Regions from separate parts of the Rhizobium sp. Pop5 genome, predicted to be linked through region 1. Evidence: predicted binding sites of a transcription regulator. Region 1 holds the regulator's gene; each other region holds the start of a gene.
The links. The regulator LexA, encoded in region 1, represses DNA repair genes until DNA is damaged. The targets are predictions, from matches to a motif close to TGTTCNNNNTGTGTTCNG.
Positions count from the first base shown of each region.

Region 2: NE852_RS15140 (ribonuclease) is a predicted target of LexA. The motif match lies at 1,995-2,012, and genes of this name have one in related genera.
Region 3: NE852_RS15660 (putative DNA modification/repair radical SAM protein) is a predicted target of LexA. The motif match lies at 1,926-1,943, and genes of this name have one in related genera.
Region 4: NE852_RS02455 (DNA recombination protein RmuC) is a predicted target of LexA. The motif match lies at 2,591-2,608, and genes of this name have one in related genera.

Region 1 covers NZ_CP099399.1:1,535,744-1,539,955, reverse strand. Annotated here, with positions in the region: gene kdsA (3-deoxy-8-phosphooctulonate synthase) at 1-625, opposite strand, end outside; gene NE852_RS09810 (VOC family protein) at 625-1,518, opposite strand; gene lexA (transcriptional repressor LexA) at 1,716-2,435, shown strand; gene NE852_RS09800 (ComEC/Rec2 family competence protein) at 2,416-4,212, opposite strand, start outside.
Region 2 covers NZ_CP099399.1:2,593,639-2,597,850, reverse strand. Annotated here, with positions in the region: gene NE852_RS15150 (DMT family transporter) at 1-919, opposite strand, end outside; gene NE852_RS15145 (alpha/beta fold hydrolase) at 937-1,866, opposite strand; gene NE852_RS15140 (ribonuclease) at 2,026-2,766, shown strand; gene ettA (energy-dependent translational throttle protein EttA) at 2,865-4,212, shown strand, end outside.
Region 3 covers NZ_CP099399.1:2,693,443-2,697,654, forward strand. Annotated here, with positions in the region: gene NE852_RS15655 (UdgX family uracil-DNA binding protein) at 1-688, opposite strand, end outside; gene NE852_RS15660 (putative DNA modification/repair radical SAM protein) at 688-1,920, opposite strand; gene greA (transcription elongation factor GreA) at 2,161-2,637, shown strand; gene NE852_RS15670 (glycosyltransferase family 4 protein) at 2,665-3,720, shown strand; gene NE852_RS15675 (dicarboxylate/amino acid:cation symporter) at 3,792-4,212, opposite strand, start outside.
Region 4 covers NZ_CP099399.1:55,356-59,567, forward strand. Annotated here, with positions in the region: gene NE852_RS02445 (methyl-accepting chemotaxis protein) at 1-110, opposite strand, end outside; gene NE852_RS02450 (ribokinase) at 352-1,251, opposite strand; gene NE852_RS02455 (DNA recombination protein RmuC) at 1,338-2,558, opposite strand; gene NE852_RS02460 (globin-coupled sensor protein) at 2,760-4,212, shown strand, end outside.

The DNA of each region.
Region 1 (4,212 bases):
CGGAATGGGTGGCATCGAAAACCACAGGCGCGCCCATCGCCGCCATGATCGGCAGCGAACGCATGTCGGAGACCAGCGTGTTATAGCCGAAAGAAGCGCCGCGCTCACACAGAAGCACGTTCGGATTGCCGCTGGCGTTCAGCTTCTTCAGGACGTTCTTCATATCCCAGGGCGCGAGGAACTGGCCCTTCTTGACGTTGACGACGCGGCCGGTTTTAGCGGCGGCAATGAGAAGGTCGGTCTGCCGGCAGAGGAAGGCCGGGATCTGAAGGACGTCGACGGTCTTTGCCACCTCCGCGCATTGCTCGGCGGTATGGACGTCGGTCAGGACGGGAAAGCCGAATTCCTTCTTCAGGTCAGCAAAGATCTCCATGCCCTTTTCAAGCCCGATGCCGCGTTCGGCCGAGAGCGAGGTACGGTTCGCCTTGTCGAACGAGCTCTTGTAGACGAGGCCGATGCCGAGCTTTCCGCAAAGCTCCTTCAGCGTGCCCGCCACCATGAAGGCGTGATCGCGGCTCTCCATCTGGCAGGGCCCGGCGATCAGCGACAGGCGGCCGGTATTGGAAAAGGTGACCTGAGCGTCGCCTTGGCCGATCTTGACTTCGGAATTCGTATTGGTGCTCATCATCTTTCCTCGAAGGCGAAGAGCGTGCCCTGGCCGGGCGCGGGCTTCACCAGAATGCGATTGTTCTTGCGTGTGTAGGTCACCCCGTTAGCAGCCAAATGCGCTTCTGTCACGGCAAGATCGCCGACATTGAAGAGGATCGCCCGGCCGCGCAGCCCCCGCTCGGCGGGCGAGACGGCAATCTCGAAATAGGCTTCCAGCCCTTCCGGCGTCATCAGGCTGATTCTCGCATTCGACGCCGCGATCTTGACGCCAAAACCGGTTTTCTCAATTGCCGACTGCGCAGCGGCAAGGCTGACGAACGGGCCGAACGTGGCTGGTTCCGGCGCACAAAGCGCCACCTCGGCAATGCCGGTGACGCCATTGGCATGTTTCTCCAGCGCATCACGATCGGCGGGAAGCGGGTTGATGCGCTGACAGGTGAAGAGCAAGAGATCGGGCGCACGCAGATCGCCCGCGAAGGCCAATTTGAAGCTGCCGACGCTCTCGGAACCATCCGGCATCTTCATCGGCCGGCTGAACTCCAGCATCTCGCCGGCGCTCGATCCCGTGCTGGCGAACTTCTCATGGTCGCGGGCAGAATCTTCCGTGGCGAAGACGATTGCCGAAAGCCCCTCGTCTCCGCAGCGGAAGCGGAAGGCCTGGTTGCGGGCGGTGAAGACATTGCCTTTTCGCGCTGATGCGTCGCTCTCCTCGACGCTCGCGACGCCGAGCGGCTCCAGATAGGTTTTGTCGGCAAAGAAGACGCAGGCGTTTTCCGTCCCGAAGGGATGACGGGCATCGGCGGCGACGGTGAAGCCGAGCTTGCCGAGCCTCTCGCGCGCCAGGTCGATATTGACGACGGGAAGCACGACATGGTCCAGCGGGTGCGGCGTGGCGGAGCGCTCGTTCATGATATCCCTCTCCCTGAAATGGCTAGAGATGTGCAGCAGCGATCATCTGAATTCAAGATTGCCTGCCGATTGGGCTATGAAAATAAAAATCTCAACGAGTTGATGCGAAGTTTTACGGAAATTTAGCTACTTGCGGAACACATATGGAACATATAGTGTCCGTTCTGGATTTGTTTCAATCACGGGGTCTGACGTCGATGCTCACGCGCAAACAACAGGAGCTTCTCCTTTTCATTCATGAGCGCATGAAGGAATCCGGCGTTCCACCGTCTTTCGACGAGATGAAGGATGCCCTGGACCTGGCCTCCAAATCCGGCATCCACCGCCTGATTACCGCACTCGAGGAGCGAGGTTTCATTCGCCGCCTACCGAACCGTGCTCGCGCTCTCGAGGTCATCAAGCTTCCGGAAGCCTACAGCCCCAGCATTCAGCCCCGGCGCGGCTTTTCGCCGAGCGTCATCGAAGGCAGCCTCGGCAAGCCCCAGCCGGTCGCCGCTCCTGCTTCGGTAAAGCCCGTCGCCGACAATGGTAACTCGATCTCCGTGCCCGTCATGGGGCGAATCGCCGCCGGCGTTCCGATTTCGGCTATCCAGAACAACACGCATGACATCGTCGTTCCGGCCGACATGCTCGGTTCTGGCGAACATTATGCGCTGGAGGTCAAGGGCGATTCGATGATCGACGCCGGCATCTTCGACGGCGACACCGTGATCATCCGCAACGGCAGCACCGCCAGCCCCGGCGACATCGTCGTCGCTCTCGTCGACGACGAGGAAGCGACGCTCAAGCGCTTCCGCCGCAAGGGCGCCTCGATCGCACTGGAAGCGGCCAACCCGGCTTACGAGACCCGTATCTTCGGGCCGGATCGGGTCAAGGTTCAAGGCAAACTCGTCGGCCTTATCCGCCGCTATCATTGACATCGGCTGTGCCGGAATCGGTAAAGCTGTCGCTGCGCCAGTCATAGGCGCGATGGCGCATCCATGGCCTCGACAAGGTGTCGAATGCGGTCGCGACTTCAAGGCCGCCATCCGTAAAGCGCAGCTCGAGGGAGCCAGTCCTGCGCAGCGTTTCACCGGTGAAGAGTGATGCGCCTGTGCGGCAGCGATCGAAACGCAGCCGTACCGAAGTCACGATGATATCGGCGGCATCGCAGGCGGGGCCGAGATAGGCGGCATTGTCGATGACGGTCACGACTTTTCCATTGCCAAGTCGCGATACGCACCAGGCCTTCTTCACGCAGGAAAAGCGGTTTGTTTCACCACCGGTCGCCGCCGCCCGCATCGCGACCCTCGCTTCGTCCTGCTGATCGCCGGAAAGCCTGACGCGACGACCGTCTCCCTCGGGAATGGCGGGGCCGTCCAGCATCTTCGGCGGATAGTGGGTCGGCAGGACAAGTGCTCTCTGCCACTGGTCGAAGATGAAATCCGGCGGCCTTTCACGATTGGAGGCCAATGCCGCCCTCTCGGCGATCGCGACAAGTCCGCCATCTTCCGAAATCACCAGATCAGGCGATCGGGGGACCGGCAGGACGATCAGGGTCAGCGTCGAAGCCGCGATAATGGCGGTGCCGATATGGCGCAGCCGGGTGCGCAGCAGCATCATGAGCAGGAAGCCCGCAACCGCCACGGCGAAATACCAGCCGGGCAAGCGGCCGACGCCGATATCACCGCCCCAACCCGATACCGTCTTGGCGATCTTCATCACCAGCTCAAGGCCGAAGCCTGCGACCTGCCAAAACGGACCGTCGAGGCCAAAGGGCATCAGCAGCATCGCCATCATTCCGAATGGCATGACAATGCAGGAGATGACTGGCATGGCCGCAAGGTTCGCCGGAAGTCCATAGGCAGTCAGCCGATGGAAATGCTCGATCGAAAACAGTGCGGTCGATAGACCGCCAATGAGCGAGGTCAGGAAGATGCCGCCAAAGAAGCCTCCGACCACGAAGACGGGCTTCATGACCGGCAGCTTGGCAAACGCATTCTCCCGCATCGATCGCCTTTTCCAGAGATCGTAGCCGGCAACCAGGGCAAGCGTTGCCGCAAAGGACATCTGGAAGCTCGGTCCCAGCACTTCCGACGGCGAGATCGACAGGATTACGAGAGCTGATAGGGCCACGTTTCTCAGGCTGATCGACGGCCGGTCGAAGAATACGGCAATCAGCATGATCGCCATCATGATGAAGGCGCGTTCGGCAGAGACCGCGAAGCCGGAGATCAAATAGTAGGCTGTTACGGCGGCAAGCGCACCGGCTGCGGCGATTTTCTTTGTCGGCCAAGCCTGGGCAATGCTCGGAAGCAGGCTGAGGATGACGCGCAGTCCGACAAAGAAGATGCCGGCCGACAATGCCATGTTGAGACCAGAGATGGCAACGATATGGGCAAGGCCGGACTGCCGGAGCGCCTCCGTCGTCTCATCCGAGATCGCACGTCTCTCATCAGTGACAAGAGAGGCAGCAAAGGCGCCGGTATCGCCGGGCAAGACCAGCCGTATGCGGTCGCCGATGCCGCTGCGCAACCGGTATAGCCATTCGAGCAGAGCGTCCGATATCGATCCGGCGCTTTCCGGCTCCGCTTGCGCATCGACCTTCGTCGGCGCGCCGTAGAAGAAACCATTCGCGCCGATGCCATCGAAGTAGGCTCCGAAGGAGAAATCGTTGAGCTCGGGAAGCGCCGGGCCTGCCGGCGGTGTCAGCCG
Region 2 (4,212 bases), 1.1 Mb from region 1:
GTCTGGATGCAAAGCGGCGCTCGCGCCAGAGGATGTAGAAGCCCGATGCCATGATGATCATGATGCCGAGCCATTTGACCGCATTCGGAAAGTCGCCGAAAACAAGCCAGGCGAAGATCGTCGCCGAGACGATCTCGAAATATTGCAGCGGCGCCAGCGTCGAGGCCGGGGCCGCGCGATAGGCATAGACACCGAGGATGCCCGCCGTCGCAGCGGTGGCGCCGACGCCAGCGAGGTAGAGCCAGGCGCTGCCTTCGGGCATGACGGGATCGAAGATATCGGAGCCGCTTCCCTGCCCAAAAACAAGCAGGGCGGCGCAGAAGAGCAGGCCCCAGATGCCCATCTGAAACTGCATCGCCCACGGATCTTCCTTGTGCGAGAGGACGCGGGTCATCAGCACGAAGGTCGCGACGCAGAGCGCGCTGAGAACAGGCAGGAGCGCGACATAGCCGACCTCCTCGAAACTCGGCTGGATGATCAGCATCGCCCCGAAGAAGCCGACGCCGCAGGCGGTGTAGCGCCGCCAGCCGATCGTTTCCTTCAGGAAAATGCCGCCGAAGATCGTCACGATGATCGGCTCAACGAAGAAGATCGCAATCGCGTCGGCGACCGCCATGTATTTCAGCGTGGTGACGAAGGAGATCATCGAGACGGTGATGATCGCGCCACGGATGGCATGGAAGAGGTTCTGGCTCCAGGAGAAATCGGCAAAGCTGCGCCGCCACAGCACGATCGGCAGCATGCAGAGCGCCTGGACGGCGAAGCGGCCGGCGGTGACTTCTGCGGACGGGATAGTGACGACAGCAAGCTTGGAGAAGATGTCGATGGTCGGCGAGACCATCACCGATAGAAACATCAGCCCAAGCCCGGTCGTCACTTCGGAAGCGGACGAAGCGGGGCGGGCGGAAGTGTTGCTCATGATGGAATCCCTGTGGCTCAGGTTCTCGCGACGGCGGTGTCGCACCAGTCCGCGAAGGCCGCGATCGCTTGATCCGCGCCGACCTCGTTTAGAGTTTCGTGCCGCATATTCTGATATATCACCGTGTTGATACGAGAGAAGCCGTGGGTTTTCAAATGGTTTGACAGCCAGAGAGTGGCTTTTCCACGCTCCGTTGCGGGATCTTCTCCGCCGCCGACCAGATGGATCGGCATATCGCGCCGCAGCTGGTCGAGGTGGATCTTCTGCGGTGGGCGGAAGGTCATCTCGAAGAGATCGAGCCAGAGAGAGACCGAGGCATCGAAGCCGCAAAGCGGATCGGCGACATATTTGTCGACCTCGCCCGGAATGCGCGACAGCCAGTCGAATTCGGTGCGGCGGTTAGGAATGGATCTGCCCCAGGCACCGAAGGTGAGCTTTGGCAAGAGGCCGCTCGGCACATCGGAGCCCTTCAGCATGCGCTCGGCAAGGAGGATCGCCTGAGCGGCGCGGCCGGCAAGGCCGACGGCGAAATTCGAATTCCAGACCGCGACGGCATCGAAATCGGCAGGTGCCGTTATCGCCGTATTGAGGGCGATGAGGCCGCCCATCGAATGGCCGAAGAGGATCACAGGCAGGCCCTGATGGCGGGACGCGGCATGGGCGCGCATGGCAATGACGTCGCCGATCACCTTTTCGACGCCGTCGCGCCGGGCGAAGCGGCCGATCGGCGCGTCGGGCGCCGTCGTCTCACCGTGGCCGCGATGATCATGGGCATAGACGTGATAGCCGCGCGACGCCATCATCTCGGCAAAGGCGCAATAACGTTTGGAATGTTCGGCGAGCCCGTGCGATATCAACAGGATGCCGCGTGCCGGAGCGGCAGCCTCGGCATGATGATAGGCGAGCGACGCATCCGGCAAGGCCAGCCTTTGCGTATCAGAAAACATGCGGATCCTCCCGGTCGCAGCAGACCAGATCGCGCGGCAAATGCAACATCAGCGTTTGATTTATCCGATAACAATTTTTTGGGTTTGCTGCGATTCAGGGTTGCGGGCTTTTGATCTTCGTGCTTATTTGTTCCCGTATTGTTCTTTTGGGGGTTGAAAATGAGCAGCATTGAGTTGCGTACCTTGGCGTTCGCCTTGTCGATGGTTCTTGCCGGCGCCGCCACGGCGCAGGAGGGTGGCGGGCGTACCCGCTTCATTCTTGCGGCGAGCTGGCAGCCCGCCTTTTGCCAGACGAACCAGAAGAAGGCCGAATGCGCGAGCCAGACCGGTGAGCGTTCGGACGCGACGAATTTCTCGCTGCACGGGCTCTGGCCGATGAAGCAGGATTATTGCGGTGTGAGCGCCGAGCAGAAGGCCGCCGACAAGGACGGCAAATGGAATGAATTGCCGGAGGTTACGCTTTCGGCGGAGGCGAAGTCGGCGCTCGCAAAGGCAATGCCCGGCACGCAATCCGGCCTGGAACGGCATGAATGGGTGAAGCACGGCACCTGCATTGGAATGAGCGCCGAAGACTATTTCGGCGTCGGTATGCATCTCGTCGGCGCGCTCAACGCGTCGGCCGTGCGCGATCTCTTCGCCGCCAATATCGGCAAGACGCTCAAGGCCGATGAGATCAAGGCGGCTTTCGACAAGAGCTTCGGTCCCGGTGCGGCCGACCGCGTCAAGATGAGCTGCCGGCGGGCCGGCAAGGTCAGGGTGATCAGCGAGTTGACGATCGGGCTTTCAGAGAGTGCGGGAACGGCCTCGGCAAAGAGTGCGGCGCTTGCCGATCTGATCCAGGGGGCCGGCAAAACCTCGTTCGGCTGCGACGAAGGTGTCGTCGACGCGGCGGGCTTCTGACCGGAAATCCTGCCTAAACCGGGTTTCGGCGTTGCCCGCAGGCGCTGTTTCGCCTACATAGCGGCACGATCGAAGTTTCCCGCCCGGAGCAGCGCAGTATGGCACGTCAGTTCATCTATCACATGTCCGGCCTCAACAAGGCCTATGGCAACAAGAAGATCCTGGAGAATATCCACCTTTCTTTCTACCCGGATGCCAAGATCGGCATCCTCGGGCCGAACGGCGCCGGTAAATCCACTGTGCTGCGCATCATTGCCGGCCAGGACAAGGAGTATACCGGCGAAGCCTGGCTCGCCGAAGGTGCGACGGTCGGCTATCTCGAGCAGGAGCCGAAACTCGATGCCAGCAAGACGGTGTTCGAGAACGTCATGGAGGGCGTAGCCTCGAAGACGGCCGTGCTAGAGCGTTACAATGAACTGATGATGAACTATTCCGACGAGACGGCGGAAGAGGGAGCCAAGCTCCAGGACATCATCGACAGCCAGAACCTCTGGGATCTGGAAAGCCAAGTCGAAATGGCGATGGAAGCGCTGCGCTGCCCGCCGCGTGACGCCGAGGTCACCAGCCTTTCCGGTGGTGAGCGCCGCCGTATCGCGCTTTGCCGCCTGCTGCTTTCGCAGCCGGACCTGCTGCTGCTCGACGAACCGACCAACCACCTGGACGCCGAAACCATCGCCTGGCTCGAAAAGCATCTGCGGGACTATCCGGGCGCCGTGATGATGATCACCCACGACCGCTACTTCCTGGACAATGTCACCGGCTGGATCCTCGAACTCGACCGCGGCCGCGGTATTCCCTACGAGGGCAACTACTCGGCCTACCTGCTCGCCAAGGCCAAGCGCATGCAGCAGGAAAACCGGGAAGAGGCAGGCCGTCAAAAGGCGATCAGCCGCGAACAGGAATGGATCGCTTCCAGCCCGAAGGCCCGGCAGGCCAAGTCCAAGGCGCGTATCAAGTCCTACGAGCAACTCGTGGAAGCCGCCGAGAAGCAGCGTCCCGGCGACGCGCAGATCATCATCCCGGTCAGCGAACGGCTCGGCCAGGTGGTCATCGAGATGCAAGGCATCACGAAGGGCTTCGAGGGCCGCACGCTGATCAACGACCTGTCGATCAAGCTGCCGCCGGGCGGCATCGTCGGTATCATCGGCCCGAACGGCGCCGGCAAGACGACCTTGTTCAAGATGATCACCGGCCAGGAAAAGCCGGATAGCGGTTCGATCCGCATCGGCGAGACCGTGCATCTCGGTTATGTCGACCAGAGCCGCGACGCGCTGGCCGCCGACAAGACGGTCTGGGAGGAAATCTCCGGCGGCGCGGAAATCATCAAGCTCGGCAAGTTCGATATGAACTCCAGAGCCTATTGCGGCGCCTTCAACTTCAAGGGCGGCGACCAGCAGCAGAAGGTCGGCAATCTCTCCGGTGGTCAGCGCAACCGCGTTCACCTTG
Region 3 (4,212 bases), 1.2 Mb from region 1:
GCATCTCTGCCTGCATCGCCTTCACCTTCAGCCGCGCCGGATTGAAGATATTGGCATAATACGTGCGCCAGAGTTCATCCGTGGCATCACTGAGATTGGGCTTTTCGCACGGTTCGTTGGTGATCGTCAGCCGTTCGCCATCCCATGCGGCGGATCCCTTCGGCGTTGCGATCCGCCAGTCCATGTCGGTGAAGCGCCGCTGGAAGAAGGGAGCGGTGCGCCTGACGATATGATGGTCCGGCTCGAACCAGGCGAGGAATTTCCGGCGGCCCGCCGATGCCGCACCCACTTCCTTGAAGCGGACGAAGGCCGTCATCTTGTGCGCGTCGCGCCAAACGTTCTTCGCCATCAGCCTGGCCCGCACGACATCCTCATCGGAAGTCACCTCCAGCAACTGCCGGTCCAGCTGCAGCCGCCAGAGCAGTCGGTAAAGCAGGGAAAACCGCGCCGGATCGGAATGGCAGAGAACCGTCTCCGCAAGCTCGATGAAGGCGGGCGGCACCGTCATCGGCTTGCCTGATGTTGCCGGCGCCGGCGGCATGGCGTCACGTTGAAATGAAAGATCGGCCTCAGCACTTTTCTCGCGCCAGTCGATCTCCTCGGGCAATAGGCCGGCGCCCGCCAAGGCGCGTGCGGCATCGCGCCATTCGGCGAGGTCCCCGCGCCCCGCCAGCACGACCCGGCGCATCACAGCAGCGACAATTGTTCGGGCTGCGGCTCGAACATGGCGCGCAGATCCGGGCGGTCGATCAGCCGGCGCGCCGACCAGCCTTCCGCCGAGATGAAGGATTGAACCTTCTTGATCGAAACACCAAGCCGGGCGAGATCATCGAGCCGCAGACGGCGGAAGCGCCGCGCCGAAATGATCGCCTTAACAGTCTTGGTGCCGAGACCGGGCACACGCAGCAACTTCTCCCGATCGGCGCGGTTCACGTCGACGGGAAATTCGCCCCGGTTGGCAAGCGCCCAGGCAAGTTTCGGATCGAGATTGAGATCGAGCATGCCGCCCGCCTGGTTCGCGGTGATCTCGTCGATGCCGAAACCATAGAACCGATAGAGCCAGTCAGCCTGATAGAGCCGGTGTTCGCGCATCAGCGGCGGCTTGATGAGCGGCAAATTCTTCGAAGCGTCGGGAATCGGGCTGAAGGCGGAATAATAGACGCGTCGGAGGCCATAGCTGCTGTAAAGCCGGCCGCTGGTCTGAAGGATCGTCGCGTCGTTCGCTCCATCGGCGCCGACGATCATCTGCGTGCTCTGGCCGGCCGGAACGAAACGCCGACGTTTCCTCGTTTTGAGCGTCGGCTCTTCGGCCGCCTCGATCTTCAACCTGAGATCACCCATCGAACGCCTGATATTGGCGGGCTTCTTTTCCGGTGCGAAGCGGGTAATTCCTTGATCCGTCGGCAACTCGATATTCAGCGACAGCCTGTCGGCATGAAGCCCCGCCTCCTCGATCAGATGCGGCGATGCCTCGGGGATCGCCTTCAGATGGATGTAACCGCGGAAGTTATGCGTCATGCGTAGTTCGCGCGAGATGCGGACCATCTCCTCCATCGTGTAGTCGGACGAACGGATGATGCCGGAGGACAGGAAGAGGCCTTCGATATAGTTGCGGCGGTAGAATTCCAGCGTCAGCCAGACGACCTCCTCCGCCGTAAAACGTGCCCGCTCGACATTGCTGGACGAGCGATTGATGCAATAGGCGCAGTCGTAGATGCAGAAATTGGTCAGCAGGATTTTCAGAAGCGAAATGCAGCGCCCGTCCGGAGCATAGGCATGGCAGATGCCGGCTCCCTCCGTCGAACCGAGCCCGCCACTTGCGCTCGAATCGCGTTTCACCGTGCCGCTGGAAGCGCAGGAAGCGTCATATTTCGCAGCGTCGGAAAGGATGGCCAAGCGTTCGGCAAGCGACTTCTTCATCGCTATGTTCACTATATGTTCCAATGTGCAAAGTCAATCTCCCCTGCCCGTTTTCGAGGTGCACCGCCTGACGTCGCAGTGGGTTACGTTTCATTCATGCGAATTTTCTGGAAATCGGCCTCGGCGATCTGCTATAAGCGTTCGACTAGTATTGTGGCACGGTTCCGAAGCTCCCCTTCGGGACCTGTTTTCTTTTGTGTGTGCCTGACTGCGCGGACACGAAGACTGAAGGACAGAAAAATGGTTGAAAAGGTACCGATGACACCGGGTGGTTTCGTCAAGCTGCAGGAAGAGCTGCGCTGGCGTCAGCAGGAGGAGCGCCCCCGAATCATCGAGGCGATCGCCGAAGCCCGTGCCCATGGCGACCTTTCCGAAAACGCCGAATACCACGCTGCCAAGGAAGCCCAGAGCCACAACGAAGGCCGCATCAGCGAGCTGGAAGACTTGACGGCGCGCGCCGAGGTCATCGATCTCACCAAGATGTCGGGCGACAAGATCAAGTTCGGCGCCAAGGTGAAGCTCGTCGACGAGGACACCGAGGAAGAAAAGACCTACCAGATTGTCGGCGACCAGGAAGCCGATGTGAAGGCCGGCCGCATTTCCATTTCCTCCCCGATCGCGCGTGCGCTGATCGGCAAGGAAGTCGGCGATTCCATCGAAGTCAATGCGCCCGGCGGCTCCAAGGCTTACGAAATCCTCCAGGTTTCCTGGGGCTGATCGCCCGCCAGACACGAGACCCATCCCTTGCCTGATATGCGTGACGTCGAGATCATCGCGCCCAATTTCAAGCGCCGGCTCTCCGGCGTCACGTCGACCATCGTCCAGCTCATTCCGTGCCAGATCCGGCTCGGCATCCGGATCGCAACGCTCGGCCCCGGCCTGCCGGAGGGCTTGGCGAAACTGACATGGCCGCAACTCCTCGGCCTGTGGCGCCGGCCCGCGCGCCGACGCCACCGCGTCTGGCACGCCCGGCGCAACAATGAGATGGCCGTCGGCATCCTGCTTCGCCATCTCCTGCGCATGCCCCTGAAGCTGCTCTTCACCTCGGCCGCGCAGCGTCGCCACACCGCCTATACGAAATGGCTGATCCGCCGCATGGACGCGGTGATCGCGACCAGCGACCGTTCCGGCTCCTTCCTCGAGGTGCCGCACACGGTCATCCAGCACGGCGTCGACCTTTCCCTGTTCCACCCGCCGGAAACGGCCGATGACGGCATAACCGCCACCGGCCTGCCAGGCCGCTATCTCGTCGGCTGTTTCGGCCGCGTGCGCCATCAGAAAGGCACCGATCTCTTCGTCAAGTCGATGATCGAGCTCCTGCCGCAGTATCCCGAATGGACGGCCGTCGTCTCCGGCCGGCTAACGGCGGAGCACACCGCCTTTGGCGACAAGCTCAAGGCGGATGTTGCCGCCGCGGGCCTCACCGACCGGATGCTTTTCCTCGGCGAAGTACCCGATATCAAGGTCTGGTATCGCCGCTTGACGCTTTATGTCGCCCCTTCCCGCAACGAAGGTTTTGGCCTGACGCCGCTTGAAGCCATGGCCTCGCGGACCGCCGTGGTCGCGTCGGACGCGGGCGCCTATGCCGAACTCATCGCCGAGGGCGAGACCGGCTCGGTGGTGGCCGCCGGCGACGGTGAGGCGCTGACGCGGGCGATCGTCCCTTACATCGCAGACCCCGCTCTGGCGATCGCCCATGGCGAGAATGCGCTGCGCCATGTCAGGGCGAATTTCGCGCTGGAGAAGGAAGCAAGTGCGATCGGCGCCATTTACGATCGCCTCCTCGGCGACAACCGCTGAAGCACAAAGAGAAACGGCCCGTCAGATAACGGGCCGCTGCGATATTCAGGGATGACAAAGAGAGCGGCCGGTTATTCCGCCGGCTGCAGCCCGGCAGTCGACGTGTCCTCGGCATGGCCGCCGAGCGCTCTGGCGAGCTGCACCGTATCCAGCTCCTTCTCCCAGCGCGCCACGACGATCGTCGCGACCGCATTGCCGACGAGGTTGGTCAGCGCCCGGCATTCCGACATGAAGCGGTCGATGCCGAGGATGAGCGCCATGCCGGCGACCGGTACGGAGGGCACGACGGAGAGGGTTGCGGCAAGCGTGATGAAGCCGGCGCCGGTGATGCCGGCGGCACCCTTCGAGCTCAGCATCGCCACCAAGAGCAGCAGGATCTGGTCACCCCAGGAGAGGTTGATGCCGGTTGCCTGGGCAATGAAGAGGGCTGCAAGCGTCATGTAGATATTGGTGCCGTCGAGGTTGAAGGAATAGCCTGTCGGGATGACGAGG
Region 4 (4,212 bases), 1.5 Mb from region 1:
CGGGTCTGGCCGATGAGGAAAAAGTTCGAAACGATCAGAACAAGCGCGATGGCGATGCCTGTGATGACGATGAGCTTCGCCGCAAGCGATTTCATACGAAAAATGAACATAGGGTCCTCGGGCAAGGATACGCCGAATGGGCATTCTTCGGCGCAGGAGCGAAGGCCTCGCTCCGTCATGGAGCAGCCGCGTGGATGACCGGATCTCAAACAGCAGAAGCCGGCGACCATGAGCAGGATCGCCAGATATCTCTTAAATTTGAATGAAACTTTAGAGGCTAGCCCAGGGAAAACCGCAGGAATTCCCTTAAAATCAAGGGGCTCTTTCGGCGGCTTCGCAAAAGAGACGGAGTTATATTCTGTCTGCGACTTCTCCGCTCGAGGGGATCGAAGGTTGCGCTCCGGCCTTGAGGCATGCGAGCGAACCGGCAACGGCTGCGCGGCGCAGCGCCGAGGCGAAATCGAGCCCCTCGTCGAGGCTCGCGGCGAAATAGCCGCAGAAGGTGTCTCCCGCGCCGACCGTATCGACAGGTTCGATCACCAGGCCCCGAGCCCTTGAAATTGCCCCGTCGCGAATGGCGATAACCCCATCGCCGCCGAGCGTCACGATCAGCGTCTGGCCGGTCTCCTGATGCAGGCGGAGAAGCGCTGCCTCGCGCGCGGCGGCGTCCATGCCGTTCTGTCCGGCGAGCCGCTCGAACTCGGTCTCGTTGGCAATGACGATATCAGCGAGCCGGCCGAGACGCGGCGCGTCGGGGATCAGCGGAGCAAGGTTGAGAATGCTGGTGACGCCCTTGGCGCGGGCGGCCGACAGCGCGCGCTCGACGGCCGCGACGGGCACTTCGAGCTGCAGCATCAGGATATCGCCTTCGTTCATGCCGCCGACAGCAGTTTCGGCATCGGCTGATGTGACCAGGCCGTTGGCGCCAGGAACGACGGCAATCATGTTTTCCCCGTCACCGCCGACAAGGATCAGCGCCGTGCCGGTGGGACCATCGACATGGCTGACGAGGGAGAGATCGGTTCCCGCATCGTCGAGCAGGGCAAGGGCATCAGCGGCAAAGGCATCCTTGCCGACGGCGCCGGCCATATGCACGTGGCGGCCGGCGCGGCGCGCCGCCAGCGCCTGGTTGGCGCCCTTGCCACCGGCTGCCGTGGCAAAACCGTTGCCGGCCACGGTTTCGCCGGGCTTCGGCAGGCGGTCGGTCGTGGCGATGAGATCCATGTTGATGGACCCGAAAACTGTAATCATGAAGATGCCTCGTCATCTGGAGCCTGCTGGCGACGGCATGCTCCAACTTTTCGGTAGAATTGCGGGCGCGACACTGCCCGAAGCGGTCACTCCTCGTCAACCACCCGCAGCTTGAGAAGGCCGGTGCGGCTTTCCACTGATTTGGTCGCGGGCTCGCTGTCCCGGGCCGGCTTGCCGTCGCCCGCCTCGAATTCCAGCGCTTCGATCTTGGCACCGCGCTTGGTGAGCTTGTCGGCAGAGGTGACAACCATGTCGATATCCTTCTGCGCCATGGCGAAATGGCCTTGCAGCTTGCGCACCCGCTCGTCGAGACGGCCGAGATCGTCCATCAGGATCGCCACCTCGCCCTGGATCAGATGCGCCTGCGCCCGCATGCGCTGATCCTTGAGGACGGCCTGGATGACCTGGATCGACAACATCAGCAGCGACGGCGAGACGATGACGATGCGCGAACGGTGCGCCTTCTGCACCACCGGTTCGAAGTTTTCATGGATCTCGGCGAAGATCGATTCGGAGGGCACGAAGAGAAAGGCCGTATCCTGGGTTTCCCCCTGGATCAGATATTTCTCCGAAATGTCCCGGATATGGACTTCCATATCGCGGCGGAACTGCTGACTTGCGATCTTGCCGGCCTCGGGACTGCCCGCGTCACGAATCGCGTTCCAGGCTTCGAGCGGGAATTTCGCGTCGATCACCAGCGACGGTGCGTCGTTCGGCATGCGGATCGTGCAGTCCGGCCGCGAGCCGTTGGAGAGCGTCGGCTGGAAGGCATAGGCGCCCATCGGCAGGCCATCGGCGATGATCGTTTCCATACGCGATTGGCCGAAGGCGCCGCGCGTCTGCTTGTTGGACAGAATGGCCTGCAAGCCGACGACATCCTTGGCGAGAGTCTGGATATTGTTCTGTGCGGCATCGATGACCGCCAGTCGCTCCTGAAGCCGCTGCAGGTTCTCATGCGTCGATTTCGTCTGCTCGGTGATCGTCGAACTCACTCGCTGCGACATGCCGTCCAGGCGTTGGTTGATCGCCTGGTTGAGTTCGCTCTGCCGTGCGCCGAAGACCTCGGCCATGGCCGTGATGCGGCCCTGCATCTCCGCCTGGATTTTCAGAAGCTCGGCCATGCGGGCCTCACCTTCGGCCGCGCGCAGGCTAGCCTCCTCCGCCTGCTCGCGGCGAAGGCTGGCGCCGCGCAAGAGAAGGGCGACCGCCAACAGGACGAGGACCGCAAGAGCCCCGCCGGCAAGCGCCAGCATGGCCGGGCTGATCGAGACAAGGGAAAGAGCGAACGAATCGGAATGACTGGTCATGCCGCAACCATAACAGAAGAAATGACAACATATAGATCAAAACGTGAACAAAATTGACGGTCCCCAATATCTTCGCAAACCGCTGTTCTTCCTCATCACAAAAAAATCGCAGCCTAATTTAACGATTGCTCAACCATATTCGCCAAAACCTGTGGCGTAGAATTTCCCTCCCGCGCGTTTGCGCCAAGCATAGAGATCCCCATGACGTCCCAGCAGACCGACAGTGCCCTCGGGCAGCGCCTTGATTTCATCGAACTGGATGAGGCGGCGCGCAAGTCGATGCGAGATCTGCGCCCTGTCATATCGGAGCTGATCGGCGGCGCGCTCGACAAATTCTACGCCAAGATCGCCAGGACCTCCGCCGTCGCCGGCCTTTTTGCCGATAAATCCCATATGGGTCACGCCAAGAAGCGCCAGCAGGATCATTGGGCCAATCTCGCCGGCGGTGCATTCGACGAGAGCTACGTTGCCGGCGTGACTGCCGTCGGTCGCACACATGCCCGCATCGGGCTGGAGCCGCGCTGGTATATCGGCGGTTACGCCATCCTCATGTCGGAACTCGTCAAGGGCATCATGGAGAAACAGTGGCCCTCGGTCTTCGCGCGCCGGCAGGGCAAGCAGCTGGCCGAGACGCTGTCGGCCGTCATCAAGGCCGGCATGCTCGACATGGATTATTCCATCTCGGTCTACTTGGAAACGCTTGAAGCCAAGCGGCGTGCATTGGAGGAGGAGCGCGCCCAGGCCGAGGCCGACCAGAAAATGGCGCTGGAGCAACTGCGCCGCGGTCTGGAAGCGCTGTCGAACGGTGATCTGGAAGCCACCCTCCCGATCGATCTGCCGGGCAACTTCCGGCAGATGGCCGAGGATTATAACCGCGCCGTCAGCGCCCTTCGCAAGTCTTTTGCATCCGTGCGCGACACATCGGGCCATATCATGAGCGGCGCCGACGTCATTTCCAACGCCACCAACGACCTTGCGCTGCGCACCGCCCAGCAGGCGGCGGGCGTCGAGGAAAGTTCGGCCGCCCTGCAGCAGCTTTCCGTCAGCGTCGGGCAGACAGCCGCCAATGCCGAGAAGGCATCGGATGCCGTGCGCGAGACGCAGCAGAAGGCAAAGAACTCGGGTGAACTCGTCACCAGCGCCGTTTCGGCGATGGCCGGCATCGAAAAATCTTCGACCGAGATCTCCAAGATCATCGGCGTCATCGACGAGATCGCCTTCCAGACCAATTTGCTCGCATTGAATGCCGGTGTCGAAGCGGCCCGTGCCGGTGACGCCGGCAAGGGTTTTGCGGTCGTCGCCCAGGAGGTCCGCCAGCTCGCCCAGCGCACCGCCGACGCAGCCAAGGAGATCAAGAACCTCATCTCTCAGAGTTCGACCCAGGTCAACCAGGGTGTCGGCATCGTCTCCAGCACCGGCGAGGCGCTGAACGACATGATCGGCCGCATCGATATCATCAACCGTTTCGTCGCCGATATCGCCGCCACCGCCCGCGATCAGGCGACCGGCGTCAACGAGGTCAGCGTAGCGATCCGCAGCATGGGCGAAATCACCCAGCAGAATTCAGGCATGGTCGAGCATACGTCGGCGGAAACCCGCCGCCTCAAGGACGAGGTGGAGAGCCTGATCGAGCTCTTGCGGCGCTTCCGCGCCC